One region of the Microbacterium sp. NPDC090007 genome, then DNA from elsewhere that is predicted to be linked to it. Evidence: predicted binding sites of a transcription regulator. Region 1 holds the regulator's gene; the other holds the start of a gene.

Evidence for each region. The regulator HspR, encoded in region 1, represses chaperone genes until heat shock. The targets are predictions, from matches to a motif close to AAGTTGAGTCNNNNNGACTCAACTT.
Region 2: a site for HspR is predicted at 3,432-3,456, ahead of ACIPVB_RS10295 (Hsp20/alpha crystallin family protein). Genes of this name have one in related genera too.

Annotation. Positions count from the first base shown of each region.
Region 1 covers NZ_JBIVFV010000001.1:250,857-262,872, forward strand. The annotation lists gene fae (formaldehyde-activating enzyme) at 1-7, shown strand, start outside; gene ACIPVB_RS01135 (GlxA family transcriptional regulator) at 198-1,190, opposite strand; gene ACIPVB_RS01140 (hypothetical protein) at 1,278-1,670, shown strand; gene ACIPVB_RS01145 (glycosyltransferase) at 1,640-2,827, opposite strand; gene ACIPVB_RS01150 (glycosyltransferase) at 2,844-4,100, opposite strand; gene ACIPVB_RS01155 (ABC transporter ATP-binding protein) at 4,271-6,436, opposite strand; gene ACIPVB_RS01160 (ABC transporter ATP-binding protein) at 6,433-8,160, opposite strand; gene ACIPVB_RS01165 (hypothetical protein) at 8,323-8,916, shown strand; gene ACIPVB_RS01170 (heat shock protein transcriptional repressor HspR) at 9,033-9,467, opposite strand; gene ACIPVB_RS01175 (DnaJ C-terminal domain-containing protein) at 9,558-10,538, opposite strand; gene ACIPVB_RS01180 (nucleotide exchange factor GrpE) at 10,550-11,164, opposite strand; gene dnaK (molecular chaperone DnaK) at 11,174-12,016, opposite strand, start outside.
Region 2 covers NZ_JBIVFV010000002.1:379,057-391,072, forward strand. The annotation lists gene ACIPVB_RS10275 (type III polyketide synthase) at 1-511, shown strand, start outside; gene ACIPVB_RS10280 (methyltransferase domain-containing protein) at 553-1,239, shown strand; gene ACIPVB_RS10285 (FAD-dependent oxidoreductase) at 1,236-2,348, shown strand; gene ACIPVB_RS10290 (UbiA family prenyltransferase) at 2,531-3,349, opposite strand; gene ACIPVB_RS10295 (Hsp20/alpha crystallin family protein) at 3,505-3,960, shown strand; gene ACIPVB_RS10300 (sugar ABC transporter ATPase) at 4,051-4,410, opposite strand; gene ACIPVB_RS10305 (NAD(P)/FAD-dependent oxidoreductase) at 4,631-5,851, shown strand; gene ACIPVB_RS10310 (SRPBCC family protein) at 5,986-6,438, shown strand; gene ACIPVB_RS10315 (aldo/keto reductase) at 6,525-7,517, opposite strand; gene ACIPVB_RS10320 (hypothetical protein) at 7,686-8,144, shown strand; gene ACIPVB_RS10325 (GNAT family N-acetyltransferase) at 8,252-8,665, shown strand; gene ACIPVB_RS10330 (PepSY-associated TM helix domain-containing protein) at 8,753-10,213, opposite strand; gene ACIPVB_RS10335 (Dyp-type peroxidase) at 10,210-11,433, opposite strand; gene ACIPVB_RS10340 (copper chaperone PCu(A)C) at 11,433-11,963, opposite strand; gene ACIPVB_RS10345 (copper resistance protein CopC) at 11,974-12,016, opposite strand, start outside.

The DNA of each region.
Region 1 (12,016 bases):
GTCCTGACGTCGCCGCGAACGGCCCCGCCCCTCTCCCGGGGCGGGGCCGTTCCCGTTCCCGCCGCCGCCACCGCACCGCACCGCGACCGCCAGACGCCGCTCACCGCTCCCCCGCACGTTTTCGCCGCTCCGCACCCCCGACGCGACAAAACCCCGCGGGGGAACGGAGACGGCCCCGGCCTACGCGGCCGCGGCCGTCAGGCCGAAATCGCCTCGGGCAGGCCGGGGGATGCCGTGCCCGCGACGCACGAGAAGCGCGCGCGGTACGCGGTCGGGGTCAGGCCCATGGTCCGGGCGAAGTTCTGCCGCAGCACCGCCGCCGACCCGAAGCCGCACTCGGCCGCGATCCGGTCGAGACCGAGGTCGGTCTGCTCGAGCAGACGTTGCGCGTGCAGCAGGCGCTGGCGCGCGAGCCAGGCCGCCGGCGTGGCGCCCAGGTCCGCCTTGAACCGGCGGGCGAACGTGCGCGGCGACATGTGCGCGCGCGCCGCGAGCCGGTCGACGGAGAGTTCGGCATCCAGATTCTGCAGCATCCATTCCGTCACCGGGGCGAGCGACAGCGAGCTGTCGACGGGGATCGGCGACGCGATGAATTGTGCCTGGCCGCCGTCGCGCTGAGGAGCGACGACCATGCGTCGCGCGATGCGGTTGGCCAGCTCGGGGCCGAGCTCCTGCCGCAGCAGATGCAGGCACGCGTCCAGACCGGCGGCGGTGCCGGCGCTGGTGATGATGTTGCCGGACTGCACGTACAGCACATCGGCATCGACCTCGATCCGCGGGTGCATGCGCGCCATGGTGTCGGCATAACGCCAGTGCGTCGTCGCGCGTCGACCGTCGAGCACGCCCGCGGCCGCGAGGACGAAGGACCCGCTGCACACGCTGAGCAACCATGCTCCCCGCGCGTGCGCCGCCCGCACGACGTCGAGGACGCGCTCGTCGACCCGGTCCCACTGCGATCGCGGGATGGGCGCGAGCACGAGCACGTCCACGTCGGCGGCGGCGTCGAGGCCGTCCGCGATGTTGATCGAGAAACCGAGGTTGGATGCCACGGCCCCGGGGTCCGGAGCCACGATGCGGAAGTCGAAGTTCGGGATGCCGTCGTCACTGCGGTCGAGACCGAAGGCCTCGCACGCGAGACCGAACTCGAACGGGGCGAACCCCGGTTGGACGATGACGGCGACCGAGCGCATGCGCACCTCCGGTGTGGCAGAAAGGGATCGAATCGTGTCCATCATGCCACTCGCGGGCGCATTTCGCACGAGCGTAGCTTTTCTGCCATGGCATACCTCGTCGCTCTCGGCCTCCTCTCGCTCATCGGCGTCGTCGCGACGGCCCTGCTGATCCGCACCGACGGCTACGGCCGCATCCCCACCGATCCGACACGGGCGATCCCCTCGGGTGCGGATGCCGACACCCCGGCGCCGCGCGCGACCCCCACGCCGGCAGGCCCGCACGTCGACCCGGCGCCGCGCGCGACCCCCACGCCGGCAGGCCCGCACGTCGACGCGGCGCCGCCACCGGCGCCCGCTCCCGAACCGCGCCACGCCCAGAGGGTCGGAAACCCGGCACCCGCCATCGCCCACCGCCACCCCGAGACGGCCGAGAACCCGACACCCGCACCGGGCTCCGACGGCGACGTTCAGCGTCCGGCGGCGACCGCCCGCTCGTAGACCGCGATCATCGCGGCGGTCCGCGACGACTGGCGGAAGCGCTCGGCGATCGTGGGATCGGGCGCGACGGAGCGCCCGGCGGCGATGTGGGAGGCCGCGGCGCGCAGCGCTTCGGCGAGGGCCGCGGTCGTGGCATCCGTCACCGTCCACGTGCCCGCACCGAGCTCGGCCGCGATGTCGGGATCGCTGACCACCGCGGGCGTTCCGAGCGAGGCCGCCTCGAACACCGTCATGCCCTGCGTCTCGAACCCGATGGAGGTCTGCACGACGGCGTCGGCGTCGGCCAGGCGGCGCAGGGTCTCGGCGTAGGGCAGTCGTCCCGCGAAGATCACGTCCGCTTTCGGCGACGACCGTTGCACGAGCCGTCGCGCCGCGCGCAGCTGTGCTCCGCCGCCGACGATCTCGACCTCGGCTTCGATCTGCGAGGAGATGACCGCTTCGAGGAACGGCAGCAGCCGCTTCTCGGGGCTCATCCGCCCGAGCCAGATGAAACGCGGTCGTCCCGGTCGGCGCTGAGGCGGTTCGGCGCTGCGGGCCGCGTCGAGCACGTCGTCGTCGATGCCGTTCCAGATCACCTCGACACGGTCGGCGACGCCGTGCGCCTCGAGGCGGCGGGCGAAGTGACTCGAGGGGGCCGTCACCGCCCGCGAGAGGCGGGCGAGCCGGCGCAGGAACGCCCAGCCGTCGGGTGCCGCCACAGAGTCGGCGCCGTCGGCCGCCGGGAGAGCCCGCCGCGCCCACGCGTTGAGCGCGCGCAGGACGAGTGAGGGGAACGGCGCGGTCGCCTCGATCCCTACATCGACGCGGTTGTGCATCGTGTGCACGACCGGCAGTCCGTGCCGTGCCGCATAGCGGTGACCGATGAACGCGCCCCAGAAGTCGGCCTGTACGTGCACGACGTCGGCGGGCAGGCGCGCACCCATCTCGGCATCCAGGAATCTATCCGTGCGCGCGCCCGGCCAGGTGAGGGCGTACTCGCGGTCAGGGGTGATCGCGAGCGAGGGCAGATCGAGGTAGGCGGGATCGTGGGCGGCGGGGCGGTGCAGGCGAGGGGCGACGACGGTCACCACGTGTCCGGCGCGCTCCAGGAACCGCTTCTGCAACCGCATCGACACCTGCGCGCCGCCGAGCGACTCGAGGTGCTGATCGGCGAACATCACCACGTGCACGTGGCTACTCCGGCAGCGGACGACCGCGGTACAGCGCCTCGAAGGTCTCGAGGGTGCGCGTGATGTCGTGCACCGCCACGGCGTCGAGCGAGGCCTGCTGCATCCGATGGCGTTCCTCGGGCGACGCGGTCAGCACGTCGGTCAGGCGCGCGGCGAGCTCGTCGACGTCACCCGGCTCGAACAGATAGCCGTTCTCGCCGTCGCGCACGAGGTGGGGCAGGGCGACGGCGTTGGCGGCGACGATCGGAAGACCGGATGCCATGGCCTCCATCGTGGCGATGGACTGCAGCTCGGCGATCGAGGCGATCGCGAAGACGCTCGCGCGCGAATACAGTTCGCGCAGGTCGTCGTCCGACGCGTGCCCGTGGAACGTCACCCGGCCGGCGACACCGAGTTGCTCGGCGAGGGCCTCGAGCTTGGCGCGCTGGTCGCCGCCGCCGACGATGTCGAAGGTGGCGTCGAGGGCCGGATCGAGCTGGGCGAGGGCCTTGAGTACGACGTCGATGTGCTTCTCGGTGGTGAGGCGGCCGACGAACAGGATGCGGTTGGCGTCGCGAGGCGCGAGATCGGGGCGATAGTTGGACCGATCGATGCCGCACGAGATGGGGATGACCCCCTCGACGTCGATCGTCGACTCGAGGAAGTCCGCGGCCCGGCGCGTCGGGGTCGTCACCGCGCGGGTCATCTTGAACGTGCGCTCCGCGTCGGCCCAGGCGAGCTTGACGAAGATGCGGTCGAGCCAGTCGGGGAGGGTGGTGAAGTCGAGGATGTTCTCGGCCATCACGTGGTTGGTGGCGACGACGGGGATGCCGCGCGTGCGCGACTCACGGGCGAGGCCGCGACCGATGATGATGTGCGACTGGATGTGGACGACGTCGGGCTTGACCTCGTCGAGCAGGATGCGCGCGTAGTGCTTCGCCCGCCACGGCAGCACGTAGGTGATCCAGTCGTGCGGACGGAAGCGGAACGCCGGCAGGCGGTGCATCATCATGGGCTGGCCCTCGATCGTCTCGATCGCGGTGCGGCCGTTGCGGTGCCCGATGCTCGGCGCGGCCACGTGCACGTCGTGCCCCCGGGCCACGAGGCCGGCGGCGAGACGTTCGGCGAAGCGGGCGGCCCCGTTGACGTGCGGGAGGAACGTGTCGGCCCCGATGAGGATCTTCAACGGGGCGTCGGAACCGTGCGCGGTCGATGAAGAGGCCGGGGCGGCGTCCGCGTGCGCGGGCGCAGCGGGATCGGCGGGCGTCGCAGGAGTGGTCACGTGTGGTGAGGCCTATCTGTGCGGCGGATGGTTCGCGCGGTGCGGGGTCGCGCGCCCGTCCACTGTACCCGAGCGGTTTTCGCGCCCCGTGGCCACTCACAGGGTGAAAAATCGGCGACGGCGGGTGCACCGGGATCCATCCGGTGCACCCGCCGTCAAGAGCACGGGTGTCAGGGGCGCCTGTCGGCGACCGGGACGCCCTGGGCCGGCCGAGGCGGCCCGTCGACGCCCGCCGCCGCCGGCACCTCGGATGCCGCGGCCGCGAATGCCGAGACGACCTCGGCGTCGGCGGACGCGGGGGCCGGACGCGTCCCCCCGGGAGCGGTCGCCTCCTCGCCCTCGGCGTCGAGATCCGACGCCGCTTGCTCGAATTGCGAACGGTAGAGCCGGTAGTAGGCGCCCTCGGCGGCGATGAGCTCGTCGTGCGAGCCCTTCTCGACGATGTCGCCGTGCTCCATGACGAGGATGAGGTCCGCGTCGCGGATGGTCGAGAGTCGGTGCGCGATGACGAACGACGTCCGGCCCTCGCGCAGCGCCGCCATGGCCTGCTGCAGCAGCAGCTCGGTGCGGGTGTCGACCGAGGACGTGGCCTCGTCGAGGATGAGCACGGACGGCTGCGCCACGAAGGCCCGGGCGATCGTGATGAGCTGCTTCTCACCCGCCGAGACGTTCGCAGCGTCCTCGTCGAGGACGGTGTCGTAGCCCTCGGGCAGCGAGTGCACGAACTGGTCGACGCGCGTCGCCACCGCCGCCTCGACGATCTCGTCGTCGGTCGCGCTCTCGCGGCCGTAGCGGATGTTGTCGCGGATCGATCCCGCGAACAGCCACGGGTCCTGCAGAACCATTCCGGTGCGGGAGCGCACGTCGTCGCGACGCAGCTCGGCGATGTCCTGCCCGTCGATGAGGATGCGCCCACCGTCGAGTTCGTAGAAACGCATGATCAGGTTGACCAGCGTCGTCTTGCCGGCGCCCGTGGGTCCGACGATCGCGACGGTCTGCCCGGGCTCGACACGGAAGGACAGGTCGGTGATCAGGGGCCGCTCCGCGGTGTAGGCGAAACGCACGTTCTCGAACTCGATGACTCCGCGACCGTCGACGTGGGCGGGGGCGTCGGCGGCATCCGCCTCCTGCTCGTCGGCGTCGAGGAGCGCGAAGACGCGCTCGGCCGACGCGGTGCCCGACTGCACGACGGCGGCCATTCCGCCCAGTTGCGAGAGGGGCTGCGTGAACTGCTGGGAGTACTGGATGAAGGCCTGCACGTCGCCGAGGCGGATCTGGCCCCCGGCCACCATCAGCCCCCCGAGCACCGCGATGCCGACGTAGGTGAGGTTTCCGACGAACATCATCCCCGGCATGATCATGCCCGACAGGAACTGCGCGCGGAAGCTCGCCTGGAACAGCTCCTCGTTCTCGACCTCGAACTTCTCGCGGGCGTCCTTCTCGCGGCCGTACACCTTGACCAGCGCATGACCGGAGAAGGATTCCTCGACGCGGGCGTTCAGGCGGCCGACCTTCTTCCACTGCTCGCCGAACGCCTTCTGCGACTGGGGGCCGATGACGCCGAAGATGACGGCCATCAGGGGCAGGGAGACGAGGGCGACCAGGGCGAGCTGCCACGAGATCGTGAACATCATGATGAGCACGCCCACCACGGTGAGCACCGAGGTGAGTGCGCTCGACAGAGACTGCTGCATCGTCTGCGTGATGTTGTCGATGTCGTTGGTGACCCGCGAGATGAGCTCGCCGCGCTGCACCTTGTCGAAGTACGACAGAGGAAGGCGGTTGATCTTGGCCTCGACGTCTTCGCGCAGGCGCCACATGGTGCGGACCATGATGACGTTGATGACATACCCCTGGATCCACGACAGCAGCGACGACCCGACGTAGATCGCCAGCACGGTCACGACGACCGCGCGCAGGGCGTCGAAATCGACCCCCGCGCCGACCGAGAAGGTGTTCATGGCACCGACGATGTTGGCGATGTCGTCCTGACCGGCCGCGCGCAGCGCGTCCACCACCTGCGTCTGCGAGGTGCCCGCGGGGAACTGCTCGGCGAGTCCCCGTGACACCACGCCCTCGAAGATGATGTTGGTCGCCTCGCCCAGCACCTTCGGCGCGAGCACCGCGAGCACGACGCCGAGGGCGCCGGCCGCCGACACGAGCCCGAACGCCCAGGCGTGGGGGCGCAGCAGACCGATCAGGCGACGGAAGCTCTCGCCGAAGTTCGCGGCCTTGCCCGGTGCGACGCTGTCCCAGCTGCCGGAGTTCACCCGGGCCTGCTCGGCGAGCTCGAGCTCGGCGCGATCTTCGTCCGTGAGCGTGTCGGTGGCGCTCATGCCTCGACTCCCAGCTGCGATTCGACGATCTCGCGATAGGTGCTGCTGGAAGCCAGCAGCTCTTCGTGTGTGCCGACGCCGGCCATCCGGCCGTCCTCGAGGACGACGATGCGGTCGGCGCCGGTGATGGTGGACACGCGTTGCGCCACGACGACCTTCGTCACGTCGGGGAGCTCTTTCCACAGCGCCTGTCGCAGTCGCGCGTCGGTGCTCAGGTCGAGCGCCGAGAACGAATCGTCGAACACGAGCACCGCGGGGCGATGCACGATCGCCCGGGCGATCGCCAGACGCTGTCGCTGACCCCCCGAGACGTTGGTGCCGCCCTGCGCGATGCGCGCCTCGAGCCCACCGTCCATGGCCTCGACGAAGTCGCGCCCCTGGGCGATCTCGAGCGCCCGCCACAGCTCGTCATCCGTGGCCTCTTCTCGACCGAACCTCAGATTGGATGCCACGGTGCCGCTGAAGAGGAACGGACGCTGCGGAACGAGGCCGATGCTCTTCCACAGCACATCGAGGTCGGCCTCGCGCACGTCGACCCCGCCGACACGCACGGCGCCGGCCGTGACGTCGAACAGCCGGGGAAGCAGGGAGATGAGCGTCGTCTTGCCCGCTCCGGTCGAACCGACGACGGCGACGGTCTCGCCGGGCCGGGCGGAGAAGCTGATGCCGGAGACGACCGGCGACTCGGCACCGGGGTAGGCGAACGCGACGTCGTCGAACTCGACCGCGCCCGGGGCGGTCAGCACGGTCACGGGGTCCGCGGGCCGCTTCAGGGTGGAGTGACTGTCGAGCACCTCTCCGATGCGTTCGGCCGACACCGCCGCGCGGGGGATCATGACCGTCATGAAGCTGGCCATGAGCACGCCGCCGAGGATCTGCGCGACGTATTGGATGAAGGCGAAGAGCGTGCCGATCTCGACGCCGCCGGCATCGACCTGGATGCCACCGAACCAGATCACACCGACCACGGTCACGTTGAGCACGAGCATGGCGAGGGGGAACAGGAGCACGAACAGCGAGCCGACCTTGCGCCCGACCACGAGGATGTCGGTGTTGGCCTCTCGGAAGCGCTCTTCTTCGATGCGCTCGCGGACGAAGGCGCGCACCACCCGCACACCGGTGAGCTGCTCGCGCATGACCCGGTTCACCGCGTCGAGCTTGGTCTGGTAGCTGCGGAACAACGGCACCATGCGGGCGATGATGAGGCCGGCGATCACGAGGAGCGTCGGCACGGCGACGGCGATGAGCCAGCTCAGACCCACGTCCTGCTGCAACGCCATGATGATGCCCCCGATGGCCAGCAGGGGCGCGCTGACGAGCATGGTGGCGCCCATCATCGCCAGCATCTGCACCTGCTGCACGTCGTTGGTGTTGCGCGTGATGAGCGAGCCGGCGCCGAACTGCGACAGTTCGCGCTCGGAGAACCCGCTCACCCTCTCGAACACGTCGCGGCGGATGTCGCGGCCCGCCGCCATCGCAGCGCGCGCGGCGAAGTACGTCGCGATGATGGATGCCACGATCTGGCCCAGCGAGATGACGAGCATGACCCCGCCGCGCGACCAGATGTAGCCGGTGTCGCCCCGCGCCACACCGAGGTTGATGATGTCGGCGTTCAGGCGCGGAAGGTACAGCGTCGCCACCGCGGACGCGGTCTGGAAGACGAGGATGGCGAGCATCAACCAGCGGTAACGCGAGAGGTAGCGGATGAGGAGTCTGCCGAGCACGAAGTCCTCCGGGGAGTGCGACCGCGGCCGGGATGACCGCAGGATCCAGACTGGCACTAACCTCGGACACCGGCGACCCCCCGGCGCGCGGCGGCGTTCTCCCGTCGCGAACGCGGGGGTACGGCATCCGCTTCACAGGGGACGGATCGTAGGCTGTGGGGCATGTCCCGACTGCAGGCCGACGCCCCCGCCGACCTCTGGGTCGCCGTCACGGGCTCCCTCGGATTCCGCGGCCGCCGCCATCGCAAGGCCGCCATCGGCATGCTCCTGAGCCAGGCCCACCAGGTCAGCGGAGCCGCCCCGAAGCCCGGCGGCGGGGCCTTCGCGTGGATCCTCAGCCAGGCGGCACCTCTGCTGATGCGACGCGCGGCCGGGCGCGTGCTCGTCTGGGTCTGGAAGAGCGACCCCGAGCTGCTGGTCGTGATGGCCCAGCTGCAGGAAGCCACGCCGCAGCTGCGCACGGCGCGGGCGATGATGCCGATGGAGTACGACGACACCGAGTCCTTCCGCAATCCGCACCTCGGCGTCGGCGAGAAGCTCGCCATGCCGCTTCCGGCCGACGCGAAGACGCCCCCGTTCGCCACGTACACGTGGGACACCGGCTCGCACTTCGTGACGGTCACCGCCGTGTGCGCGGATCGGGAGCGCTTCGGCACCGTGATCGGCGCCGTCGATGACGTCGCCCGCACCCTGCGCGTCGTCGACGACCTGCAGGTGGGCGAAGCGCCGACGGTGCTGCGCATCGACCCGGCCTGAGGCGGGACCGGGTCACCGGCACCGGCGGCTGAACCCGTCGACGCCACCGGACGCACGACGCGTCCCCGTCCCGTCGAGAGCCCGGGGGACCTCGCGCGGCACGGACAGGCGCGAGGTCAGTCGTGCGGCCCGAGCGGGCGCCACAGCACGATGTCGGTCGCGCGGCGCACGCGCGCGCCGTGACGCAGCGTGACGACCGCCCCCGTCGACCCCGCCGCGAACACCCGCGCGCCGGGGCGCGACTGCCGCTCGGCCGACAGCTGACGTTCGAGATCGTTCACCCGACGGGCGAGCTCGTGCACACGCTCCTCGAGGGCCAGCAGGCGGGCGATGGCCGGCAGGCTCATGCCCTCGCCCGACAGGCGAGCCACCTCGCGCAGCTGCTGCACGTGGCGACTGGAGTACCGGCGCGAACCGCCCTGCGTCCGTGCGGGGACGACGAGGCCGAGCCGGTCGTACTGCCGCAGCGTCTGCGGGTGCATGTTCGACAGCTCCGCGGCGGCGGCGATGGCGAAGATCGGAGCGTCTTCGTCGATCTCTCTCTCGGACACGTCTTCACCTCTTTCGTCGTGCCGGTCGCGTCACCGGGTCTCCGGCATCCTGTCGTAGCGGATGCCGCGAGCCCCGGCGACGCGCATGGATTACCGCGCCTTCGACATCAGGTCGGCGCGGGGGTTCTCTTTCGGCTCGAGCGCCTGAAAACGCTCGAGGGCTTCACGCGCGGCGTCGTCCAGGTGGGCGGGAACGGCGACCTGCACCTCGGCGAGCAGATCGCCGTGGCCCTTCGTCGTCTCGATCCCGCGTCCCTTGACGCGCAGCACGCGCCCCGAGGGGGTGCCCGGTGCCACGCGCAGGCGCACCGGGTCTGCGCCCAGTGTGGGCACCTCGATGGTGGCTCCCAGCGCCGCCTCGGTGAAGGTCACGGGGACCGTCACGCGCAGGTTCAGACCGTCACGGCTGAACACCGGGTGGGGGCGGACGGCGACCGTCACCACGATGTCGCCGTTCTCTCCCCCGTCCGGAGACGGGCGTCCCCGGCCCCGCAGGCGGATCTTCTGCCCGTCCGAGACACCGGCCGGGATCTTCACCTTGAAGGGCACGTTGTCCTCACCCTGGAGGGTGATGGTCTCGCCCTTGGCCGCGGTGACGAAGTCGATCGTCGTGCGCGCGGTGACGTCGGCGCCCTTCTGAGGGCCGCCGAAGCCGCGGAAACCGCCCGTCGTCTGCCCGAATCGGCCCGAGCCGAAGCCACCGCCCTGCTGGTCGAACATCGAGAAGAAGTCGTCGAACCCACCCGAGGGGGCCTGACGCCCCTGCCCGAACCGACTGAAGACGTCGTCGAAGCCGCCCCCCGCACCGGCCCCGGGAGCCGAGAAGCGCGCCCCCGAGCCCATGGCCCGGATCTGGTCGTACTCCTCGCGCTGCTCGGGGTCGTTCAAGACCGAGTAGGCCTCGCTGATCTCTTTGAACTTCGCTTCGGCCTTCGCGTCTCCCGGGTTCGAGTCGGGGTGGTACTGGCGCGCGAGCTTGCGGTACGTCTTCTTCAAGTCGGCCGCGCTGACGCTCTTGTCGACACCGAGGACCTCGTAGAAGTCCTTGTCGAACCAGTCCTGACTCGCCATGGGTTCTCCTCTCAGGCCGGGACGGCGACGACGACCTTGGCCGGTCGCAATTCGACCGAGCCGAGGCGGTAGCCGACCTCGACGACCTCGAGGATCGTCGTCTCGGTCACCCCCGGGGTGGGGGCCTGGAAGATCGCCTCGTGCTGCTGCGGGTCGAACACGTCGCCGACGGCTCCGTACGACACCACACCGAGGCGCTCGGCCACGGCTCGCACCTTGTCGCCGATCGCCGCGAGGGGGGTGCCCTCGACGAGATCGCCGTGCTTGGCGGCGCGGTCGAGATCGTCCATGACGGGCAGCAGGCCCTTCACCGCCTCGCCCTTGGCGCGCTCGATCTCGCGCTCACGCTGCTCCTCGGTACGCCGACGGTAGTTGGCGTACTCGGCCTGCAGACGCTTCAGGTCGATCAGCAGCGAGGCCTCCTTGTCGGAGGAAGCCCCCTCTGCCGCTGCCTCGGGCGTCTGCTCGGCGCCGAGGATGTCGTCGATGGTCAGGCCATCGGCATCCGTCTCCGACGTCTCAGGCTGGTCGCCCGACGGCGCGGGGCCGGAGGTGTTCTCCTCCGGCCCCGTCTCGTCAGGACCGGCGCCCGAGCCCGTGGGCTGTTCGTCGTCCTTGTGTGCCATGGTCTCTGCTTACTTCTTGTTCTCGTCGGGGTTCTCGTCGTCGACGACCTCGGCGTCGATGACGTCTTCCTCGGGGTTCGGCGTCTCGCCGTCGCCCGGCTGACCGACGTTGGGGTCGGCGGGCTCACCGGCAGCCTGCGACGAGGCGTAGATGGCCTCGCCGAGCTTGCCCTGGCTGGCGTTCAGCTTGTCGAACGCGGTCTTGACCGCATCGTCGTCGTCGCCGGCGAGAGCCGTCTTGAGCGCGTCGACATCGCCCTGCACCTCGGTCTTGACCTCGGCGGGGAGCTTGTCGTCGTTCTCTTTGATCAGCTTCTCGATCGAGTACGACAGGGTCTCGGCCTGGTTGCGGGTCTCGGCGGACTCACGACGCTTCTTGTCGTCGGCCGCGTTCTCTTCGGCCTCGCGCACCATGCGCTCGATGTCCTCCTTGGGCAGCGACGAACCGCCCGTGATGGTCATCGACTGCTCCTTACCGGTGCCCTTGTCCTTCGCCGACACGTGCACGATGCCGTTCGCGTCGATGTCGAAGGTGACCTCGACCTGCGGGATGCCACGGGGAGCCGGGGCGATACCCGTCAGCTCGAAGGTGCCCAGCGGCTTGTTGTCGCGGGTGAACTCGCGCTCGCCCTGGAAGACCTGGATCGCGACCGACGGCTGGTTGTCGTCGGCGGTGGTGAAGGTCTCGCTGCGCTTGGTCGGGATGGCGGTGTTGCGCTCGATGAGCTTGGTCATGATGCCGCCCTTGGTCTCGATGCCGAGGCTCAGGGGGGTGACGTCGATGAGGAGGACGTCCTTGCGCTCACCCTTGAGGACACCGGCCTGCAGGGCTGCGCCCACGGCCACGACCTC
Region 2 (12,016 bases), on a different contig from region 1:
GATCGTCGCGGCCTCGGTGTTCGCCGACGGAGCGGGGGCCGCGGTCGTGGCATCCTCGGCATCGTCGCAGGCGGGCTTCGACCTCGCGGGCTTCGCCACCCACGTGACCGACGACGGAGAGAAGGACATGGCCTGGACCGTCGGCGACTCGGGCTTTCAGATGACCCTGACGCCCGAGGTGCCGCGGATCATCGGCCGCGAGATCTCCGCGATCGCCGCCGACGTCCTGGGCGATCTCGCCGACGTCGACGCGTGGGCCGTGCACCCGGGCGGGCGCAGCATCCTGGACCGCGTCGAGAACGCCCTGCACCTGGATGCCGCGGCCCTCGGCCCCTCGCGCGCGGTCCTGCGTCAGCACGGCAACATGTCCAGCGCCACCCTGCTGTTCATCCTGCGCGATCTGCTCGACGCCCCAGCCCTCGCCGACGGCGCCCGCGTCGCCGCCCTCGCCTTCGGTCCCGGGCTGACCGTGGAGGCGGCGACCCTCACCCGGCGCCGCGCGGACGCGTGAGCACCGGACTGGCCCGGCGCGACACGGCGCTCACCGAACTGATGGACGACCCCGACTGCGATCCCCGGGCGCTCGCGGCCACCTACCGCCGCTTCGACCTGGTGAACCGCCTCGTCTCGGCGTGGGGGCACCTCTACCGCACGCGCGTGCGGCCCGAGCTGCGGGCCCTGGGCCGCCCGGCTCGCGTGCTCGACCTGGGCTGTGGCGGCGGAGACGTCGTCGTGCGTCTCGCCGCCCTCGCGCGGCGCGACGGCCTCGAGGTGGAGTGGGTGGGCGCCGACCCCGACGCCCGCGCCCTCGACGCCGCCCGCCGGCGATCGCGCCCGGGCGTGCGGTTCACCGCGCAGGGGTCGGCCGACCTGCTGGCCGCCGGCGACGCGTTCGACCTGGTCCTGTCCAACCACGTCCTGCACCATCTCGACGCCGGCGCGCTGCGCTGCTTCGCCGAGGACTCGCGCGCGCTCTCGCGCGGCGCGGTGCTCCACGCCGACATCGCCCGTGGCCGCCTCGCCTACGGCCTGTACGCGGTGGGCATCGCTCCGCTCGCGGCCGGCACGTTCCTGCGCGTGGACGGCCTACGCTCAATCCGGCGCAGCTACCGCGCGCCCGAGCTCGCCGCGGCACTCGGACCGCCGTGGCGGGTGCAGACCCCCGCGCCCTTCCGGGTGCTCGCCGTCGCCCGGGGACGTGCGCCGGGCGGCAGCGCCGACTCCCGGGGCGCGCGATGACGGAGGTGCTCGTCGTCGGGGCGGGGCCGGTCGGCCTCGCCCTCGCGGCCGACCTGCGCGCACGCGGTGTGGACGTCGAGATCGTCGACCGCCGCGACGCCGTGGGCGGCGGGACGCGGGCCATCGGCATCCACTCCCCCGCGCTGACCCTGCTCGAGGCCTCCGGCGCCACCGACGGCATCCGCTCGCGCGCCGTGCGCATCGGACGCGGTGAGGCGCGCGCAGACGGCCGCGTGGTCGCCGCGATCCGCTTCGACCGCCTGCGCGCGCGACACCCGTACGTGGCGGCCCTTCCGCAGTCCGACACCCTCGAGGTGCTCACCGCCCTCGCCCCACCCGTGCGCCGCGGCGTCGACGTCGTCGCCCTGCACGAGGACCGGGCGGGGGTGCGGGCCGTCACCGCCGCGGGCGGGGAATGGCGCGCGGGCGCGGTGGTGGTGGCATCCGGGTGGTCCGGACGCGGTCTCGTCTACCGCCCCGGCGCGATACGCACGCGCCACTATCGCGATCGCTATGCGATGGCCGACGTCGAGGCGGCGGGCGGCCCGGTCGCCCGGGTGCACCTGGAACGCGGCGGAGTGGTGGAGTCGTTCCCCCTTCCGGACGGGCGCCGGCGGCTCGTCGCCTGGGCCGGCGCCGCCGAGATCGCGGATGCCGATGTGTTCCTCCGTGACGCGGTCGCGTCGCGCGCGGGGATCGAGGTCGAGGTCGCGGGGGCGTCGACCTTCGGGGTGCGGCGCGCGGTGGCCCCCGCTCTGCGGCGCGGCCGGATCGTCGTGGTCGGCGACGCGGCGCACGAGGTGAGTCCGATCGGCGGGCAGGGGATGAACCTGGGCCTTCTCGATGCGTTGACCCTCGCGCCCCTGCTCGCACCGTGGGTGCGGACGGGCGACGACGCCGGCCTCGCAACCTGGGAGCGCGACCGCCTCGCCTCGGCGCGGCATGCGGCGCGCCTGGCGCTGCTGAACACGTTGCTCGGACGGGCCGCGGCGCCGAGCGCGCATCACGCGCGGACGACGGCCCTGCGCGCGCTGCTGCGCGGTCCCGGGGGCGCGGCGTTCACGCGGGCCTACGCGATGCGGTTCGACCGCGCCGCGCGCGGCACCTGACAGCCCTCGGCTTCGGCGCCGCACCGCGCGGGAAGCCGCGCGCACCGCGCCCCGCACCGCCGCGCACATCGCACCGTGCACCCGATCGCGCGCACCGCGCCCCGCACCGCCGCGCACATCGCACCGTGCACCCGATCGCGCACACCGCACCCCGCACCGCGCGGGCAGCCGCGCACACCGGGTCAGGCGACGACGAGTTGCACCGCCAGCACCAGCGCCGCCAGCATCGTCAGCTGGAACACCGCCCGCCCCGGGGGGCGCACCAGCACCCGCACGATCACGGCGACGGCGACCGCGACGACCACCGCGAAGAACCCGACGCCGCGCCCGGTCCCCACGAGCACGGCGAGCGCGCCCGCGACGATTCCCGCGGCCGCGATCAGCACCGAGGCGCGCGCCCCCAGGCGGTGCGGCAACCCCCGCACCCCGGTCCGCCGGTCGTCGTCCAGGTCGCGCACGACGTTGGTCAGGTGCACGGCCGCACCGAGAGCGGCCCCGGCGAGGGTCGCCCACGCGGGCGCGAGCGTCGGCGTCCCGTCCGACAGCGTCGCGAACGACGGGAACAACCCGAAGCTCAGCAGGAACGGCGCGATCGAGAACGGCGTCGACTTCAGCCCCGCGTTGTAGGCCCACGCCGAGGCCAGGGCGAGGGCGTGCGCGGCCAGCAGGCCGGGTCCGAGCGGCAGCGACAGCGCGACGGCGACGACGACGGCGCCGATCGCGACGGTCAGGGCGCGCTCGGCGGTCAGCGTGCCGCCCGCGATGGGCTTGTCGGTGCGCCCGACGGCGGCGTCGCGTGCCCCGTCGATCGCGTCGTTGGACAGCCCCACCGAGACCTGTCCGGTGAATACCGCCCCCACCAGCACGAGCAGCCGCAACGGTTCCAGTCCCGCCGCGAGACCGAGCGCCAGCGACAGCAGGGTGACCACGAGGGTCGGTCCGGGGTGGGTCGCTCCCCACAGCGCTCGGATCACCGACGTCTCTTTCCCGGCATCCGTCACGCTGACGACGTTATCGCGGCCCGTCGGACGCGGCACCGACGGGGTCTTGGCACTCGACCGCCGCGAGTGCTAATCTTCCTCGCAGTTGAGTCGCACCGACTCAACTTCAGACCCCGGATGCCGCATCCGGGCCGATTCGCAAAGGAGAAACGACCATGGCCACCTACGACCCCTTCCGCGACCTCGACCGCCTCGCGTCCACGCTCCTGGACGCCCGTCGCGGCGGCGGCCCCCGCCGAATGCCGATGGACCTCTACCGCGACGGCGACCACTACGTCCTCGCCGCCGATCTGCCCGGTGCCGACCCCGGCTCGGTCGACATCGACGTCGACGGGCAGCTGCTGACGATCCGCGCCGAACGGACGCTCGGCTCGGGCGAGGGCGTCAAGTGGATCACGCGCGAACGCGAGACGGCTTCCTTCGTCCGCCAGCTCAACCTCGGCCAGGGCATCGACACCGAGCGCATCAGCGCCGCCTACCGCAACGGCGTCCTGTCGGTGACCATCCCGGTCAGCGAGAAGGCCAAGCCGCGCCGCATCTCGGTGTCCACCGACGACGGCGACGGCGTGATCGAGGCGCACGAGAGCACGCCCCAGCCCATCGAGCAGTAGGCACGGCAGTCGTCCGCGACCGCGGACGCACGCCCACCGCACACGCCGATGCCCCGGTCCCCTCGAGGGGGCCGGGGCATCGCGCGTTCGTCAGAGGTCTTCGGGGGCGAGGTCGCCCTGACCCTCTTCTCCCAGTTCGACCACTCCCGGGTCCTCGCCCTGCGAGTCGGTGCCGGTGGCCTCGGCGTGCAGATCCTCGAACGGGATCTCGCTGCCGGCGTCGTCGATCTCGGCCGGATCGGCACCCGTCGCCGTGGCGGGGTTGATGTCGTCGGGGTCTGCGCCCTCGTCGAGCGCGGTCGTGGCATCCCACTCCGCCTGCGCGGGGTCGAGCGCTGGATCGGGCTCGATCGAGGTGTCGCCGTCGCGCAACGGCTGCACGCCCGCGATGCCGGTGTCGGCGGCGGGGGTGGTCGCGTCGGGGGTCGGGTCGATCGAAGCGTCGCTCATGGGGGTCCTTCCGTCGGACGCGGGATGCCGCCGGGTGCGGCGGTCCTCCCATCCAACGTCCCCTCACGCCCGCGACCCCGACCCTTGACAGGCCCCCGCCGCCTCCCTCTCTGACGAGCGCGCGCCCGGCCCCCCGGAAGTCCGGCCCGCGGGCGTCGGTGTCAAGGCGCTGGTGCAACCGGTCACCCCGACGCACCGTGAGACGGACGAGAGGACGCCCATGCACGACTCCGCCCCGCCCGGGCCCCCGGGCACCGCCCCCCGCATCGTGATCATCGGCGGCGGCAACGCCGGGCTCTCGACAGCCGGCCGACTGCAGCGCGCCCGCGCGGGAGAGGTCACCGTCATCGAACCCCGCGAACGGCACGTCTACGCACCGCTGCAGTCGCACATCGCGGGCGGGGCGGCACGCGCCTCCTCCGCCGTGCGCGCCCAGGCCGACGTCATCCCGCCGGGTGTGCGCTGGCTGCGAGACGAGGTCTTCACGGTGGATGCCGCCGCTCGTCGCGTGCACCTCGTGTCGGGCGGGCGCATCGATTACGACCAGCTCGTCGTCTGCGCGGGACTGCGCATGGCCTGGGAGCAGGTGCCCGGACTCACCGGGGCGATGGACGCCCCCGAGGGCGTGTCGAACTACGACTTCTCCCTCGCCGCCAAGGCCTCGCCGGTGCTGCGCGACCTGCGCACGGGAACGGTCGTGTTCACGCAGCCGCCCGAGCCGGCCTCGTGCGGCGCCGCGGCCCAGAAGCCCATGTACCTCGCATGCGACTGGTGGCGGGCGATCGGGGTGCGCGACGACATCCGCGTGGTGTTCGTCTGCCCCGATCCGCTGCCCTTCGGCATCCCCGCCATCGACCGCGAACTCCAGCGGAAGCTCGACGAGTACGGCATCGAGGTGAGATACAGCCGGGTACTGCGGTCGGTGGATGCCGCGACCCGCACCCTCGAGATCGGACACGGCCAGACGCGCGAGACGCTGGCCTACGACGTGCTGCACGCGGTGCCGCCGCAGCGGGCGCCCGAGTGGATCGCCGGCAGTGGGCTGGCGGCATCCGACGATCCGCACGGATTGGTCGACGTGGACCCCGAGACCCTCCGGCACGTGCGGTATCCCGAGGTGTGGGCGGTCGGCGATGCGGCGCGGGTCGCCACGCGCCCGTCGGGCGGAGCCATCCGCCAGCAGGCGAAGACGCTCGTGAAGAACCTGACCGCCGTGCTGGCGGGACGCGAGCCGACCTCGCACTACGACGGGTACAGCGTCGTGCCGTTCACCGTCTCGCGCGGAACGGTGGTGTTCGCCGAGTTCGACCGACGGGGGCGCCTGCGGCCCACGGTCCCGTTCTGGCGATCGCTCTACCGCGAGCGCCGATCGACGTGGATCGCGGACCGGCGCGTGCTGCCCTGGGTGTACTGGCACCTGATCCTGCGCGGGCTCGCCTGAGACGCGCCCGGCGCGGGACGCACGGGCACCCCGCCCATAGGGCACGGAAGCCGATCCCTCAACCCCGGGGGCAGGCCCGCGGCATCCCGCCAAGACTGAAGACAGCCCCGGAAGACATACGAGAAGAGGACACCATGGCACAGGTCATCGAAACCATCGACGTCGACGTTCCCGTCCGCGTCGCGTACAACCAGTGGACGCAGTTCGAGGAGTTCCCGCACTTCATGAGCTTCGTCGAGTCCATCACGCAGAAGAGCGACACGCTCACGCACTGGAAGGTCAAGATCGCCGGCGCGGAGCGCGAGTTCGACGCCGAGATCACCGAGCAGCACCCCGACGAGCGCGTCGCGTGGAACAGCGTCGGCGGCGACGAGAACCACGCCGGCGTCGTCACCTTCCACCGCCTGTCGGACGCCGAGACCCGCGTCACGGTCCAGATCGACTGGGAGCCCACGGGTCTGCTCGAGAAGGCCGGTGCCGTCCTCGGCGCCGACGACCACTCGGTGAAGAAGGACCTCGAGAACTTCAAGAAGTACATCGAGTCGCGTGGTGCCGAGTCGGGCGCCTGGCGCGGCGACGTCAGCTGACGTCTTCTCATCGACGAAGCCGGGTCCCGTCGGGGCCCGGCTTCGTCGTTCGCGTGGGAGATGCCGCGGCCCCCCTCAGGCCGGGTTCACCACTGCGGGTGGATCTCGGCCCGCAGCCGGCGGTCGTAGACCTCGCGCACGAGGGCGTCGAAGGCGGCGAGATCGAACCCGCCGTCGAGCAGGGCGGCCGCGTCGGCGTTGGCCGCGGCCTGCGGCACGGAGCGGGCGCCGGGGATGACGCTCGTCACCCCTTCGCGCGAGGCGATCCAGGCGAGGGTGGCCGCGGGCAGCGACACGCCCTCGGGAAGGGCCGCCTTGAGCTCGTCGGCCGCGGCGACGCCCTCGTCGAAGGGCACGCCCGAGAAGGTCTCGCCCTTGTCGAACGCCTCGCCGTTGCGGTTGTACGAGCGGTGGTCGTTCTCGGCGAACGTGGTGGAGCGCGAGTACTTGCCCGAGAGCAGGCCGCTGGCCAGCGGCACCCGCGCGAACACCGCGACGTTCTTCTGCGCGGCGAGGGGCAGGACCTCGTCGAGGGGCTTGAGGCGGAAGGGGTTGAAGATGATCTGCAGGTTGGTCAGGTTCGGCCGGCGCAACGCCGACATCGCCTGGTCCATCGTCTCGACCGAGGCGCCGTAGGCGGCGATGACCCCCTCGGACACCAGCTGATCGAGGGCGTCCCAGGTGGCGTCATCGTCGATGACGGCGGACGGCGGGCAGTGCAACTGCACCAGGTCGAGCGTCTCGGTGCCGAGCAGACGGCGTGAGCGGTCGAGCCAGGCGCGGAAGTTCTCGATGACGTAGTTCTCGGGCACCTGACCTTCGCGGCGCCCCATCTTGGTCGCCACGGTGATGTCGTCGCCCGAGCGACTGCGGAGGAACGACCCGATGATCTGCTCGGAGCGGCCGTCGCCGTAGACGTCGGCGGTGTCGAAGAGGGTGACGCCGGCGTCGGCCGAGGCCGCGAGCACCGCGCGCGCGTCGTCCTCGCCGACCTCACCCCAATCGGCGCCGAGTTGCCAGGTGCCGAGGCCGATCGCCGAGACCTCGCGGCCGGTACGGGAGAGGGGACGCTGCTGCATTGCGGTTCCTTTCGAAGCTCCGTCGAGCCTATCCATCCCCTCCGACGCCGGGGGCCGCGCGTGGTCGATGCAGCCGGGGGGCGGAGGCGACGATCCGCCGCGGCGCAACCCCGCCCCCCGCGGGAGCGAACGCGCCTAGCGTGGCGGCACACCCACGGAAGGAACACCATGGACACCCCCGCCGACCGCCTGCCCGGATCCGACGAAGAGAATCTCATTGCCGAGTCGGACGGCCTGGCCGCCGACGTGCCCGCCGGTGCCGCGGGAGCGGACTCCGGCGCCGTGGGCACGGCCCGCATCGACCCCGACGACGAAGCGCGCCTGCAGAACATCTCGAGCCAGAACGACCTGCCCGGCGTCGGCACGCGCGCGGCGGACGGCCTCACCGAGCGAGGCACCGGCGAGGTCGGATCGACGTCCCGTCACACCGAGGACACCGATCGCGACGACCACGACGAGGTCGCGGACGACGAGGCCCGCACGCCGGCCCCTTCTCGGCGGGACGACGACGGCGAGTCGCGCGTGGACGCCGACGACCCGATCGCCGCGTTCCAGCCGGGCGTCGACCGCGAGTCCGCGGCATCGAGCAAGATCGCCCAGCGCCTGCCCGACCCCGACCGGGCCTGACCGGCCCCGCACCGGGAGAGCGGGCCGTCGACGCCACCACGCACGCCCAGCCGGTGGCCGATCCTCTCGACTGGCACGACGACGACGGTGCTGCAACGCTGAGGGGTATGGACGACTTGCGCCTCGAGCCCCTCGCCCCCTCGCTCGACGACTATCTCGAGTTGCGTCGCGCCTCCGGACTCACCCCCAAGCGACCGGACCAGGGCGCGCCGGCGCTCGAGAACAGCTGGGCGTGGCGACGGATCGTGGATGCCGACGGGCGGTCCGTCGCGATGGGCCGCGTGATCGGCGACGGCGGGTGGTACTTCCTCGTCGCCGACATCGCGACACTCCCCTCGCACCAGCGGCGAGGACTCGGGCGACGGGTCCTCGAGGACCTTCTCGCGGAGATCCGCGCGAAGGCCCCCGAGGGCGCCTACGTGACGCTGCTCGCCGACCCCCCGGGTCAGGCCCTGTATAGCAGCCTCGGGTTCACCGAGCCGACGACCGGGTCCGTCACCATGCACCGGCTCATGGACTGACGCGCCTCGCGCCCGCACGAGACGGCATCCTCCCGCCACGGGGCGGACGGGTCCGCAGGATGCCGTCCCCCCTCGGCCCTCTCCCCGTCAGCGCGTCGCGATGTCGCGACGTCCCGACGCGGCGGTGCGCCGCGCCCGCCACCCCAGGAGCACGTCGATCACCACGAACCCGGCGAGGGTGTAGCCCACCAGCGGCAGGAACAGCCCGAGCGCGACAGCGACGGCGAGCACCGCCGCGATGCCCCACCACGGCGCGCGACCGAGGACACCGCGGGCGGGTGCGGCCGCGAGGCCGCGGGTCGGGCGACGCTTCCACCACATGGCGTATCCCAGCACGACGAGGGCCGCGATGCCGAGGGCCAGCGCGAGCAGCACGAGCTGGTTGACGAGGCCGAACATCGTGCCCATGTGCAGGTCGACCCCCCATCGCGACAGCTTCGCCAGCAGCGGGAAGTCCGCGAAGTCGATCCGATCGGTCACCTGCAAGCGGGATCCGTCGATCGCGACCGCATCGACCTCGGTCGGGAAGCTGCGGTGGATCTCCTGCACCACCCACGCCTTCCCGGCGGCAGCCGGAGGTTTGATCTCGACGTCGCCGCTGTCGACGTTGATGCGCTGAGCGATCGCCAGGACCGCGTCGAAGGTCGCGGGGTTGGCCTCCCCCGTCGGCGACGCGGCCGCGCCGCCGTGACCCGCGTGCCCGGCGTGCTCACCGCCCCCGGCCGCCGTGCCGTCGAGCGAGGTCGTCAGGGCGGGAGTCCCCTCGCCGACCGCCGCGCGCAGGTCGGATACGTGCGCTCCCGCGAACGTGGACCACGTGATGCCCGTCGCCGAGAGGAAGACCGCGCCGAGCACGACCCAGATCCCGACCGCCGAGTGCCACCCCGACAGTCGTCGCAGACCGGTGTGGCGGCGGTTGGGGCGCAGCAGGTCGCGGCGCCCACGGCGACTGCGCGCGAACCGACCGACCCACAGCCCGAGCCCCGCGAGGGCGACGATCCCGAGCCAGGATGCCGCGAGCTCGCTGTACCAGCGGCCGGCGTCGCCCAGGTGCAGCGACCGATGCAGGTCGCTGATCCAGTGCCGCAGCGGCAGCGCCCCACTCGTCCCGTAGGCGGGGAGATCGCCGCGGATCTCGGTGGTGGCCGGGTCGACGAAGATCGCCCGCGTCGTGCTCTCGGGCAGCGTCTCGTCGGCGAACATCACGCGCGTGGTCGCTCCCGCCTCCGGCGCAGGCCGGACCGCGACGGGCGTCGACCCGTCGCCCAGGTACGCCTCGGCGGCCTCGATCTGGTCCGCGAGCGGTTGAGCCGGAGCGTCGGATGCCGCCCTCAACTCGTGCGCGTAGATCACCTTCTCGAGCGTCGGGGTGACGGCGTACAGCGCGCCGCTGACGGCGGCGACGAGGATGAACGGCCCCACGAGGATGCCGGCGAAGAAGTGCAGGCGCCGCAGCATCGCCGTGAACCACCCGCGATGCGGCTGCGCCGGCGGCACGGGCGGAGCAGTGGCGGTCGACGAACCCCCGGGTTCGACGGTCGTGGTCATGACAGGATCCCCTCTCCGATGTAGCCGCCCTCTCGGCATCCGGGCGGGACGGCGAAGACGGCCGACCCGATGGGGGTCGTCCACTCGTTCAAGAGGTCGAGCTCGTCGAGCCGCGTCTGGAGGGGCACGAACTGCCTTTCGATATCGGCCTGGAACGACACGAACAGCAGTCCGGCGTCGCTGACCGCGCCGGCCGGCGGCGTCTGGTCGTAGTTGTAGCCGCGACGGAAGATGCGCTGCGCGGTGTCGTCGGAGCGGGAGCGCCGCAGGTGCGAGAACTCCGCGATGACGGGAAAGCCGATGGCATCCTTCGCGGCGAAGTCGGGCTCGTCGAATTCGTCCGAGCCCGTCAGCGGGGCACCGGAGGACTGGAACCGCCCCAGCGCCTGGTCGCGGCCGGGACGATCGAGGCGATCCCATTTGTCGAGGTCCATCGCGATGCGGCGGACCACCATGCCGGTGCCGCCGGTCATCCACCCCTCGCGCGCCCACACCACGTCGTCGAAATCGGCCGTCCCGGGGAGGGGGTTGGCGGTCCCGTCGACCTGCCCGAAGAGGTTGCGCATGGTGGTGCCGGGACGTTCGGTGCCGTGCGCCCGACGGAACCCCTGCTGCACCCATCGGGTGCGCGCGAAGGCCCGGGCGTCCTTGAGCAGCATCCGGGTCGCGTGGGCGACGGTGACGGGGTCGTCCGCCGCGATCTGCAGCAGCAGGTCGCCCTCACCGTACTCGGGTCGGAGCCGATCGATCGCGAAGGGGGGCAGCGGACCCAACCACGACGGACGGGGTGCTCCCGCGCGCTCGACGAACCCCGGACCGAAGCCGAAGGTCACCGTCAGGCGGGCGGGCGCGACGGCCAGTTCCGGCTCGGTGTCGGCGAGCGCCCCCCGTCCGGTCGTGAGGCGGGCGGCGTCGTCGGTGAGCGTGCGCATCAGACGCCGCAGGCCGTCACGGTCGACCTCGGTGTGCAGGTCGAGAGCCACCAGCGACACGTGCGCCTGGGCGTCGGTGTCGATCCCGGCCTGATGCTCGCCGTGGAAGGGGACGCTCACCTCTCCGTTCAACGGTGTCGAGGCACCCGGGTCCTGCGCCCGCGCCGCGATCGCGGCATCGATCCCGACCGCGGCCACCGCGCCGACCCCGGCGACGGCTCCCCCGAGCAGAAAGGAGCGCCGGGTGGCGCCGTGGGCGGACGTCGCGGAGGCGCGTCGGCGGGGCATCACTGACCCATGTCCATGTCGCCCATGTCACCCTCGTAGGTCTCGTTCGCACCCGAGAACTCCTTGATGGGAGCCACGATCCGTGCCGTCGAGTCGTCGGCGAAGGTGAGGGTGATGGTCGTCTCGTCCCCCGCGCGCAGGGGCGTGGTGACGTCCATGAACATCAGGTGGTTTCCCCCGGGGGCGAGCTCGAGCGAGCCGCCCGCCGGAATGACGAAGCCGCCCTCGATCTCGCGCATGACCATCTGCCCGGATTCGTTCTGCATGGTCTCGTGCAGCTGCATCGACGACGTGGCGTCGTCCGTCGCCGAGACGACGGTGAGGTCGGTGTCGCCGGTGTTCGCGAGCGTTCCGAAGCCGGCGCTCATCCCCTCGTCGGCGGCTTTGACCCAGACGTCGGACGACGAGAACGCGTCGGCCTGCGCAGAGGCGGGGGCGGGGGCGGGCGTGCCGGCGCACGCGGTCAGGGCGAGCGCCGAGACGGCGATGAGTGCGCCGAGACGCAGGGGGCGCGGAGTGCGGAGGGTCATGACAAACCTTTCAGGAGTCCGCGCGCCGCGAGGGGCGGCGGCGGGAGAAGAAG